3 regions of the Kitasatospora sp. NPDC058063 genome follow, and region 1 is predicted to be linked to each of the others. Evidence: riboswitches for the same ligand, from Rfam matches in the RefSeq annotation. Region 1 holds a riboswitch; each other region holds the start of a gene.

What was found. Region 1 has a riboswitch for cobalamin ahead of ACFVUY_RS17525 (cobalamin biosynthesis protein). Riboswitches for the same ligand answer to the same signal wherever they lie in the genome.
Region 2: linked by a shared signal. The riboswitch ahead of metE (5-methyltetrahydropteroyltriglutamate--homocysteine S-methyltransferase) and the one ahead of ACFVUY_RS17525 (cobalamin biosynthesis protein) in region 1 are both predicted to bind cobalamin.
Region 3: linked by a shared signal. The riboswitch ahead of ACFVUY_RS22775 (prenyltransferase/squalene oxidase repeat-containing protein) and the one ahead of ACFVUY_RS17525 (cobalamin biosynthesis protein) in region 1 are both predicted to bind cobalamin.

Annotation. Positions count from the first base shown of each region.
Region 1 covers NZ_JBHVSD010000009.1:79,327-83,289, reverse strand. Annotated here, with positions in the region: gene ACFVUY_RS17530 (cobyric acid synthase) at 1-956, opposite strand, end outside; gene ACFVUY_RS17525 (cobalamin biosynthesis protein) at 953-1,945, opposite strand; cobalamin riboswitch at 2,053-2,185, opposite strand; gene ACFVUY_RS17520 (alpha/beta hydrolase) at 2,554-3,660, shown strand.
Region 2 covers NZ_JBHVSD010000004.1:310,557-314,519, reverse strand. Annotated here, with positions in the region: gene cobF (precorrin-6A synthase (deacetylating)) at 1-626, opposite strand, end outside; cobalamin riboswitch at 741-984, shown strand; gene metE (5-methyltetrahydropteroyltriglutamate--homocysteine S-methyltransferase) at 1,140-3,455, shown strand; gene ACFVUY_RS09325 (SDR family oxidoreductase) at 3,545-3,963, opposite strand, start outside.
Region 3 covers NZ_JBHVSD010000012.1:245,044-249,006, forward strand. Annotated here, with positions in the region: gene ACFVUY_RS22770 (hypothetical protein) at 1-1,208, opposite strand, end outside; cobalamin riboswitch at 1,409-1,486, opposite strand; cobalamin riboswitch at 1,570-1,711, shown strand; gene ACFVUY_RS22775 (prenyltransferase/squalene oxidase repeat-containing protein) at 1,817-3,963, shown strand, end outside.

The DNA of each region.
Region 1 (3,963 bases):
CCGCGCTCGCGCAGCCAGGCGAGGTCGGCGACGGTGGCCCGGGTCCCGGGCAGCACCACCAGGTCGGCGTCGGCCAGCTCCTCCGGGCGGGTCGCCCAGCGCACCAGCACGCCCGGCTCCTGCGCGAGCGCGTCCATGTCGGTGAAGTTGGACAGCCGCGGGAAGCGCACCACGGCCACCCGCAGCACGTCCGCGCCGTACGGCCCGGGCCCGTCCGCCCGGTCCACCACCGTCGACAGGTCCAGCGAGTCCTCGGCGTCCAGCCAGAGCCCGGGCAGCATCGGCAGCGTGCCCAGCACCGGACGGCCGGTCAGCCCGTGCAGCATCTCCAGCCCGGGCGCGAGCAGCCGCGCGTCACCGCGGAACTTGTTGACGAACCAGCCGGCCACGTGCCGCTGGTCCTCCGCCGACAGCAGCGCCAGCGTCCCGTACATCGCCGCGAAGACCCCGCCGCGGTCGATGTCCCCGACCACCACCACCGGCAGGGCGGCGGCCGTCGCCAGGCCCATGTTGGCGATGTCGCGGTCGCGCAGGTTGATCTCGGCGGGCGAGCCCGCGCCCTCGCAGACCACCACGTCGTAGCGGCCGCGCAGGTCCGCCAGGCACTCCAGGGCACGCTCCAGCAGGACGGGCTTGCGCTCGCGGTAGTCCAGCGCGCCCACCTCCGCCACCGGCCTGCCGAGCAGCACCACCTGGCTGCGGCCGTCCGCGCCCGGCTTGAGCAGCACCGGGTTCATCGCCGCCTCCGGCTCCACCCGGGCGGCCTGCGCCTGCATCGCCTGGGCGCGGCCGATCTCGGCACCGTCGGCGGTGACGAAGGAGTTGAGCGACATGTTCTGCGCCTTGAACGGCGCGACCCGCACGCCCTGGCGGACGAGCCAACGGCAGATCCCGGCCGTCACCACGCTCTTGCCCGCGTCCGAGGTCGTCCCCGCGACCAGCAGCGCCTTGCTCATGCCCGTCCCCTCTTCCTCAGCAGCATCCGCAGCAGGACGTGCCCCGCGACCGTCGTACCCAGCGCCAGTGCGCCCACCCGCCGGGAGAGCGCACAGGCGCGCTCGATGTCGTCCACCGTCACCGGCCGCAGCTCCGCACCCAGCACGGGCCGGTGCTCCACCCGCTCGCCGTACCGCAGCGCCCCGCCCAGCCGTACGCCCACCGCGCCGGCGAACGCCGCCTCGGCCTGGCCCGCGTTCGGGCTCGGGTGCGCGGAGCCGTCGCGCCGCCAGACCCGCCAGGCCGTACGGGGCTCGGGCGCGGCGGCCACCGTCAGCAGCGCCGTCAGCCGGGCGCCCGGCCAGCCCGCCAGGTCGTCCAGCCGGGCCGAGGCCCAGCCGAACCGGGCGTAGCGCGGCGAGCGGTGACCCACCATCGCGTCCAGGGTGTTCACGGCGCGGAAGGCCAGCAGGCCGGGCGTGCCGGCCAGGGCGCCCCAGGTCAGCGCGTTCACCACGGCGTCGGCGGTGTTCTCGGCCACCGACTCGACCACCGCCCGGGCGATCTGCTGGCCGTCCAGCGCGCTCGGGTCCCGCCCGCACAGGTGCGGCAGCCGCTCCCGGGCGGCCGTGAGGTCGCCCGCGGCCAGCGAGCGGCCGATGGTGCGCGCCTCCCGGGTCAGCGAGGTGCCGCCGAGCACCGTCCAGGTCGCGGCCGCCGCCAGCACCGCCCGGCCCAGCGGACGCCGGCCCACCGTACGGTCCAGGGCGAGCGCGCCCGCCGCGACCGCGCCCACGCACAGCGCCGTGTAGCCGGCCCCCGCGCCGCGGTCGTCGCGCCACAGCCGACGCTCCAGCCGGGTCGCGGCGCTGCCGAAGACAGCCACCGGATGGCCCCGGCGGGGGTCGGCGAAGCGGGCGTCGGCGACATGGCCCGCGACGGCGCCGAGCGCGAACGCGGCGGCGCGGGCCAGCGGGCGCGGCGAGGAGGAGGGTCCGAGCGGGGTCATCGGGGGCACGGCGGAGGGCAGCTCGGAGTCCGGTGGGGCGGGGCAGCCTGCATCGCGTGCGTGTCCTCACTCAGGGTCCGCGCCCTGGATCGACGTGACGGGGGCGAGAGTCTCCTGGCTTCCGGGTCGAACGCACCCCCGGAGCCTTCCAGCGGCCGTCGACGGCCGCCGTGGCGATGTTCCGAGCGTGCTCCCCGGTGACAGTGGCGGGACCGCGCCGGAATTCCACCGGCTTCCTCTCCATGCCTCCGTTTGGCCCCAGGATCCCATCACGGGCCCGAACCGGGAGTCAACCGAGGTCACGGAGGGGTTGGTCACACGCGGACGCCGCCGACGCGCCGGGGGATCGCCAGGCGCGGGGCCGCCCTCCACCGGGAACACCACGTCCCTCCCACCGGGAACACCACATCCCCTCCCAGCGGGGCACCGCCGGCTCCGCCGCCGTCCCGCCCCACCATCCTCATTGCCCGCTTCCGACACCTCCTCAGCGCCGCCGGGCCGCCGCCCGGGTGACCCGGACGGCCCAGCCCGGTGGCCGGGCGGACGGAGCGCCGGTGAACTGGTGCCCGAACACCGTCCGGTCCGTGAGCAACAGAGCGGGGAGTGAAATGCGTTGGGGAACCGCCGCCGTCGTGGCGGCCGCCGCGGTCGGGGCCGCCGTGCTGGTGATCGGCCGTCGGGCCTCCGAGCGGACGGTCCGTCCGGTGGCCGCCGTCCCGGAGTCCGGGCCGGTCCTGGTCCGCGGCCTCGCCCCCGGCCGGGTCACCTTCACCCGCGGCCCCGAGAGCCTGCGCCCCGGCCGCTGGGCGGTCGAGTGGGCGGACGGCGGGCACGCGGTCGTCGAGGAGGTCCTGCACAGCGACGAGCGGGGCGTCACCCGCCGGCTGCTCCGCGCCGACCGGGGCACGCTCACCCCCGGCACCGAGGTCCGCTTCACCCCCCGGGTCCTTCTCGGCGACCCCACCGAGGCACTCGGCCTCCCCTTCACCGACACCACCGCCGACGGCGAGCTCGGCGCCCTTCCCGCCTGGCGGCTCGACGGCAAGCGCGGCACCTGGGTGATCCTGGTGCACGGCCCCGAGGCCGACCGCCAGCAGACCCTCCCGGTGCTCCCCGTCCTCGACCGGCTCGGCCTGCCCACCCTCGCCGTCACCTACCGCGGCGACCAGGGCGCCCCCGCCTCCCCGGACGGGCTCAGCCACTTCGGCGAGACCGAGTGGCGCGACATCGAGGCGGCGGTACGGCTGGCGCTCGACAGCGGCGCGGGCAAGGTGATCCTCTACGGCTGGTCCGTCGGCGCGACCACGGCCCTCCAGACCGCGGCCCGCACCGCCTGGCCGCACGCCGTCAGCGGCCTCATCCTCGACTCGCCGGTGCTCGACCTCCCGGTCTCCGCCCGCCGGGACGCCGCCCGGGCCGGCTTCCAGGGCGTCGCCGCCGAGCTGGGGGCGCTGGCCGCGGAGGGCCGCACGGGCGTCGACCTCGCCGACTTCGCCCGCATCGCCGAGGGCACCGACCTGCGGGTGCCCACCCTTCTCCTGCACAGCCCCGAGGACCGGATCGCGCCCTTCGGCACCGCCGAGAAGCTGGCTGCCGCCCGTCGCGACGTCGTGAGCCTCCAGGCCTTCCCCGGTGCCGACCACGCCACCCTCTGGAACACCGCTCCCGACCGGTACACCGAACTGCTCCGTCGCTGGCTCACGCCGCTGCTGTAGGGCGCCGCCGGCGGGTCCTGCCGGCACGTCTCCCGGACGTGCCGCGGTCGGTGCTCCGCTTCCGCCCCCGCGGATCGGAACGCGGCCCCACCGTCGAGGTCCGGGCCGACCCGTTGGGCCGACCCGTCGAGCCGATCCGTTCGATCCGATCCATCCGATTCGTCCGGCAGGATCCGCGAGGCCCGCAAGACCCACCGGCCGCGCCCTCGCCCCCCTCCTCGTGCGGGCGTTTCCGGCCGGGCCGCGCCGGCTTTTCCGGCGCGCTTCCCCCCTGCCCGCGAATGAACGTTTCCCCCATTCCGC
Region 2 (3,963 bases), on a different contig from region 1:
CCGAGGTACGCGCCGTAGTGGATCTCCATCCCCTCGGGGTCGATCCCGGCGAAGGCGGCCCGGCCGTCGAGCATCACCACCACGTCGTCCACCCCCTCGGGGAACCCCTCGGCGAGGCGGCGGCCGGTGGTGATCTGCACCGGCCGGCCGACCCGGGTCAGCGTGGTGCGGTGCCGGGCGGCGAGCGCGGAGACGCTGCTGATGCCCGGGATCACCTCGTACGCGAAGGGCACGCCGCCCCGGTTCGACACGTCGTCCATCACGGCGATGACGCTGTCGTAGAGGGCGGGGTCGCCCCAGACCAGGAAGGCGCCGTTCTCGCCCGGGCCGAGGTGCTCGGCGACCAGCCGTTCGACCAGATCGGCGCGGCGGACGCGCCAGTCGTCCACGGCGGCCGCGTACGCGGGGGTGGCGCGGTCCCGTTCGGCGTCCGGCGCCGCGACCAGGCGGTGCCCGGGCCGTCCGTGGTCGGCCAGCATCCGGCGGCGCAGCCCGATCAGGTCCTGCCGTTCCTCGCTCTTGTCGAGGATGAAGAAGACGTCGGTGCGACCGATCGCCTTGACCGCTTGCAGGGTGAGGTGGTCGGGGTCGCCCGCGCCGATGCCGATGACGAAGATGTGCCGCATGGGAGCCATTCTGCCGCCCGCTCCCGGGTGCGCCGCCCGGGCCGGGCGCGGAGCCCGCGTCTCAGCACGCGGACGCCTTGCGAGATTTCCGCCTCGACGCCGACGGTTTGCCCCTAAGCTGGCGGTGCAGCTGGTTCGCCCTGTCCGCCAGGCAGGGTGTCGTAAGAGGGAACCCGGTGACGCCTTTCAACTGGCCAGTCCGGGACTGCCCCGCAGCGGTGAGTGGGAACGACCGCCGTCATACGCACTGGACCCGGGACGGGTCTGGGAAGCGACGGCCAGTAGGTGTCCGCCCCGGTTTCGGCCGAGGTGGGTGTGCCCGCGAGTCCGAAGACCTGCCACTGCCCGTGCGCGAGCGTTCGCGCCCGGCCATCCGGTGACCTCGTGGGCGGGTCGGCGACCATATCGGGCGGAGCCGCGCACGGGTGCGGTCGTCCGTCCGGTCCGTCATCCCTTCGCGTCCTCGTGCCGTCACCGGGCACTTGAGGATCCAGACTCGCGAAGGAGAGTCCCTTGACCACGAAGTCCGCAGCCGCGGCGAGCGTCGCCACCGCCCACGGCTACCCCCGCCAGGGCCGGGGCCGTGAATTGAAGAAGGCGATCGAGGGGTACTGGAACGGCGCGGTAGCGGCCGGGGCGCTGCTGGCGACCGCCGCCGACCTGCGTCGGACGAACTGGCAGCAGCTCGCCGACTCCGGCGTCGAAGAGGTCCCGACCGGGGACTTCTCGCTCTACGACCACGTGCTGGACACCACCGTGGCGGTCGGTGCGATCCCGCCGCGGCACCGGGAGGCGGTCGACGCCGACCCGCTGGACGGGTACTTCGCGATGGCGCGCGGCAACCAGGACGTCGCTCCGTTGGAGATGACCAAGTGGTTCGACACCAACTACCACTACCTGGTGCCGGAGTTGGGCCCGGACACGGTGTTCGCCGCGAACCCGGCCAAGGCGGTCGGCGAGCTGCGCGAGGCGCTGCTGCTCGGCCACGCCGCCCGGCCGGTGCTGGTCGGCCCGGTGACCTACCTGCTGCTCGCCAAGCCGGCGCCCGGGGTGGCCGCCGACTTCCAGCCGATCACCCTGCTGGACCGGCTGCTGCCCGTCTACGCCCGGCTGCTGGCCGAGTTGCGCGCCGCCGGCGCCGCGTGGGTGCAGCTGGACGAGCCCGCGCTGGTGCAGGACCGCACCCCGGCCGAGCTGAACGCGGCCGCCCGCGCCTACCGCGAACTGGGCGGTCTCACCGAGCGGCCCAAGCTGCTGGTCGCGAGCTACTTCGACCGGCTCGGCGAGGCGCTGCCGGTGCTGGCCAAGGCCCCGGTCGAGGGCCTGGCGCTGGACTTCACCGGCCCGGCCGCCGCCAACCTGGAGGACCTCGCCGCCGCCGGCGGCCTGCCCGGCAAGCGGCTGGTGGCGGGGGTGATCGACGGGCGCAACATCTGGATCAACGACCTGGAGAAGTCGCTGGCGACCCTGGCGACCCTGCTGGGCCTCGCCGACACCGTCGACGTGGCGCCGTCCTGCTCGCTGCTGCACGTGCCGATCGACGCCGCCGCGGAGCGCGACATCGACCCGCAGATCGCCCGCTGGCTGGCCTTCGCCCGGCAGAAGGCCGGCGAGGCGGCACTGCTCGCCCGGGGCCTGCGCGAGGGCACCGGCGCGATCACCGCCGAGCTCGCCGCCAACCGCGCCGACCTCGCCTCCCGCGCCAACTCCCCGATCACCCGCGACCCGGCGGTGCGCGCCCGCGCCGCCGCCGTCACCGCCGACGACACCCGGCGCGCCCAGCCCTACCCCGTACGGGCCGAGGCCCAGCGCGCCCGGCTCGGGCTGCCGCTGCTGCCGACCACCACCATCGGCTCCTTCCCGCAGACCACCGAACTGCGCACCGCCCGCGCCGATCTGACGGCGGGTCGGATCGACGCCCCGGCCTACCGGGAGCGGATGGAGGCGGAGGTCCGCGAGGTCGTCGCCTACCAGGAGAAGGCCGGGCTGGACGTCCTGGTGCACGGCGAGCCCGAGCGCAACGACATGGTCCAGTACTTCGCCGAGCAGCTCACCGGCTACCTCGCCACCCGGCACGGCTGGGTCCAGTCGTACGGCACCCGGTACGTGCGCCCGCCGGTGCTGGCCGGGGACATCTCCCGTCCGCATCCGATGACCACCGACTGGTTCGGCTACGCGCAGGGCCTGACCGATCGCCCGGTCAAGGGCATGCTGACCGGCCCGGTCACCATGCTCGCCTGGTCCTTCGTCCGCGACGACCAGCCGCTCGCCGACACCGCCCGGCAGGTGGCCCTCGCCCTGCGCGAGGAGGTCGTCGACCTGGAGGCGGCCGGCGCCGCCGTCGTGCAGGTCGACGAGCCGGCGCTGCGCGAGACCCTCCCGCTGCGGGCCGCCGCCCGCCCGGCGTACCTGGCGTGGGCCACCGAGGCCTTCCGCCTCGCCACCTCCGGCGTCCGCGCGGACACCCAGATTCACACCCACATGTGCTACGCCGAGTTCGGCGCGATCATGACGGCGATCGACGAACTCGACGCGGACGTGATCTCGTTGGAGGCCACCCGTTCCCACATGGAGGTGGCCGGCGAGCTGGCCGGGGCGGGCTACCCGCGCGAGGTCGGCCCCGGCGTCTGGGACATCCACTCCCCGCGCGTCCCCAGCACCGACGAGGCCGTCTCGTTGTTGCGCGCGGGCCTGGCGGCGATCCCGGCGGAGCGGCTCTGGGTCAACCCGGACTGCGGGCTGAAGACCCGTGGCTGGCCGGAGACCCGGGCCTCCCTGGAGAGCCTGGTCGCCGCCGCCCGCCTGCTGCGCGAGGAACTCGCCGGCTGACGGCGGGCGGGGTGGGCGCGGCGGCCTTGCCGCGCCCACCCCGGTCCCGGCCATCGTGCCGCTCGCGGGCTTCCTGCCCCGGTGATCGACTAGGCGACCCAGCCGGAGGTGAGGCCCTGGACGGCCGAGCCGTCGAGGTCCTTGAGCTTGACCCCGGCGAAGGCCCGGGCGGCGTCGGAGGTGAGCATCCGGAACGCGGGTCGTTCGGCGGCGAGCAGGTCGAGGATTCCGGTGGCCACGTCCTCGGCCGCCTGGGCGTTGGCGAAGGCGCCGCGGGTGCGGTCCAGGTAGGCGGCCAGGGCCGGGGCGTACGGTCCGGCCTGTTCGGTCGCGTCGTCCGTCAGGCCCACGTTGCCGACGAACTCGCTGGCCACCGCGCCCGGCTCGACGACGCTGACGGACACACCGGCGGTGGCCGCGACCGGGGCGAGGGACTCCATGTAGCCCTCGACCGCGAACTTGGCGGCGCAGTAGGCCTCGTTGAAGGGCTGGCCGACCACGCCGCCGA
Region 3 (3,963 bases), on a different contig from region 1:
GGGGTGACGGAGGTGACGCAGCCGCTCGGGACGGCTGTGGCCGCCGCGTCGAGGACGTCGCCGAGGGTCGTGGTGGTGCCGGTGGGGGTGAGGGTGATGGCGCAGACCTTGAGGTTGCTGGTGCCGTCGTCGACGACCAGGGCGAGCTTCGCGGCCGTACCCGCGGTGAAGTCGCCGGTGGCGGCCCAGACGGGCTCGCCCGAGGTGGTCGGTGTCGGCGGGGTGGCGGTGAACCCGGCGCCGACGACGGCGCGCAGGCCGTCGACGGAGGCGTAGGGGGACGGGGAGGTGTCGGTGGGCAGGTACTTGAAGCCGCCGCCGGGCTTGAACTGCTGGGCGATGAGGAAGTCGAGCGGGGTCTTGCCGGTACCGCTGGTGAAGTCGGTGCCCTGGGGGTTGATGCCGCAGGCGTTGAGACCGGACACGGCCCAGCCGTTGGAGTCGGTGTTGACGCCGAACATGGCGTTGAAGGCGCCGGAGGAGGCGAGCTTGCCCTTGAGGAAGTTCTTCGCGGCCACGACCGCGGCGTCGGTGTTCGGGACGCCGCCGGCACACAGCGAGGCCATGGCGGCACCGGTCATGTCGATGTCGCTGCCCTGGGCGAGCGCCGTCGGGTCCCCGGCGGCCTTGCTGTAGTTCCAGCCGCCGTCGTTGTGCTGGTTGGCGCGCACGGCCGCGACCGAGGCGTTCAGCAGGGCCTGCGGGACGCGTTGTCCGCCGCTCCGGGTCTTGGCGCCGCCGAGGGCGAGCAGGCCGAAGACGGTCCCGTTGAAGTTCGCGGACGGGCCGTAGTAGCCGGGTTCGGCGGTCTGCCAGTAGGCGGCGAGGTCGGCCACGAGGTTGCGGCCCGGGCCGATCCGCGCGGGGTCGATGCCGGCCGCGTAGGAGTTGAGGATGCCGCGCTCGTAGTCGGTGACGACCGGCGAGGTGCTCGGCCAGCTGCTCGCGGCGAGCTGGTTGCGGTAGACCAGGCGCGCGTTCTTGCTCGTGTCGCCGCCAGGGGTGACATCGGCCGCGGCGGTGCCGGCGGCGGCGAGCGCGCCGAAGGCCCACTCGTTGGAGAGCCCGCCGCCGGTGACGTAGCTGCCGTCGGCGGCCTGGAGGGACTTGAGGTACGTGACGCCGGTGCTTCTGGAGGTGGCTATCTGGCTCGGCGAGGCGGTGGCGTGCGCAGGGACGGCCGACATCAGGAGGGCGCCGGCGGCCATCGAGACGGTCGCCGCGGAAGCGAGACGTGAGGGGACGAAGCGCGAGTGCGCGGGAACGGACACGGAACGGGCTCCTTGGGGTGACGGGCGCGCCGGTCCTGCCCCGGGTCCCGGCGCACTCGTTCCAGGAGCGCGGCGGTACGGGGCGGCGGCCGCCCGGATCGCGTGGGCTGGCTGGTGCTGGTGCTGCACGACCGCGCGGGCATTCGGGCTCGGGGCCGGTGCAACCACCGCCCCACACCGCTGCGCGTCAGCTCCGGATTCGCACCGGATTCCCCCGCTCGGCCACCGCGGACGTTACCGCACCCGTGAACGGATCTACGAGGTGGCGAAAGCGACATGACGACTCGTTGACGATGGCTCCGAGCACATGGTGTGATGAACCGCTTTTTAATCCTCGGCAGTCAGGGGAAGCCGGTCCGATTCCGGCGCTGACCCGCAACCGTAGACCCGCCCGCAAGGGCCGGTGAGCCGGAATGCCTGCGCCGGGGCCTTGTTCTTGAGTGCATGCGTCGTCGTGGACTACGACGCGGTCGCGACGGGCCCCCGTACCGGGGAGAGCCGTCGGCTGCGTCGTGGGACCCCGACGACCGATCGGGGAGTCGCCGGTGAGGGTCAGCAGCAGTCCTACGCGTCACAGAAGCAGAGAACTGGGCTCGCTTCTGGTCACCACGGCCGTCGCGGTGGCCGCGGGAGGAACCGTCCTGCTGGGCCACCCCGGCTCCGCGGCAGCCGATCCGATCGAGCAGTGCACGGCGACGACGGGCGCGATCGTCGCCGTCGACTTCAGCCACTGGGGCGGCGGGGTCGTCCGGGGCTGTGACGCCCACCCCACGACGGGCATGAACCTGCTGCACAACGCGGGATTCACCACGACCGGAACCGAGCACGACGGGCCCGCCTTCATCTGCCGACTCGGCACCGGGACCTTCAACGGCGGTGTCCAGTACCCGACTCCGGCCGAGGAGCCGTGCGTCAACACCCCGCAGGCCACCGCGTACTGGTCGTACTGGATCGCCGCACCCGGCCAACAGACCTGGTCCTACAGCCGGTTCGGCGCCGGCACGCAGCAGCCCAAGCCCGGTGAGGTCGAGGCCTGGGTGTACGGCGGCACCGACATCGGGGGCACCAGCGGGGCGCCGAGCTTCACCCTGGACTCCGTCCGGGCCAAGGCCGGCGGCCCCTCGCCCTCCGCGACCCCTTCGCCGTCCGCGAGCCCGACCGGTCCCAGTGCCACCGGCGACCCGGCCGCGGCCGCGGCCTGGCTGGCCGGACAACTGGTCGGCGGCGACCACATGGAGAACTGGGCCGCCCCGGGGCCGGACTACCCCCGGACCGCTCTCACCGCCATCGCGCTCGCCGCCGCGGGCACGCAGGACCCGGCGCTGCGGAAGGTCGTCGGCTTCCTCGCCGACCACACCGACGCGTTCCTCCACCCCGCCGGCCCCACCGGCACGCCCGACACGCGGGCCGCCGCGCTGCTGGCCCTCGTCGCCGAGAGCACCGGCCGCGACCCGCGCACCTTCGGCGGGCGGGACCTGATCGCCGCGCTCACCGACCACGTCTGCACCGCAGCCGGGGAGAACGGCAACTGCACGGCCGCCGGGGACTTCCTCGGCGCGGCCTCGCCCTGGGTCCAGTCCCTCGGCGTCATCGCGCTCCAGCGCGCCGGCGTCACCCCGCCCGCGCCGGCGCTCGCCCGCTTCACGGCCCTCCAGTGCGCCGACGGCGGCATGGCCGGCTCGATGATCGTCGCGGGTGAGCACTGCGAGTCGGACCCGCTCACCACCGCCGTCGCCGTCCTCGCCCTGCGGACCGCCCCCGGGTACGAGGCGGCGGCGAGGAAGGCCACCGACCAGCTGGCGGCGAGCCAGCAGCCGGACGGCTCCCTCCTCCCGTACGTCGGCGCCCCCGGCGACACCACCAGCACCGCGAGCGCCGCCCAGGCCTTCCAGGCCACCGGCCAGGGCGCCCGCCGGGCCGCAGCCACCGCCTGGCTCGCCGCCCGCCAGAACAAGGACGGCGGCTTCGGCCCGGATGCGGTCACCACCGACCCGGACGCCGCGGCCACCGAACAGGCGATCCTGGCTCTGACGGGCACCGACCTCACCAGCGTCCGGCACAACCCGGACGGCGCCACCATTCCGCCGACCACCACGCCGACCACGCCGGCCACCACGCCCCCGACCACGCCCGCGGGGCGAAAGCCGGACGCTGCCAAGGGCAGCGCCTACCTCACCGACCCGGCCCGGCTGATCGACGGCCACTACTACGAGGGGTTCCCGGCCTTCGCCGACTTCGGCCTGACCATCGACGGGGCCTACGCCCTCGCCGCGACCGGCACCGACGACGCGGCGCTGCGCCGGATCGTCGACTTCCTGGACCAGCAGGGCAAGGACGCGAGCGAGCGCACCGTCAACGACTGGACGGCCATCGGTACCGAGTACGCCGGCGGTGGGTCGATCGGCAAGGAGGCGCTGCTCGCCGAGGTGGTCGGCCGCGACCCGCGCGCCTTCGGCGGTCACGACCTGATCGCCGCCCTCGCCGCGCTGGTGTGCACCAAGGCCGACGCGAACACCGGCTGCGCCGCCCCGGGCAACTACGTCTACGCGACCTCGGTGTTCTCCCAGGCGCTCGCCGTCATGGCCCAGCTCCGGGCCGGGGACGCCGCCAACGCCGCCCCTGCGATCGCCTACCTGAGAGGCCTCCAGCACCCGGACGGCTCCTGGCCGAGCCTGATCCCCGCCACCGGCGA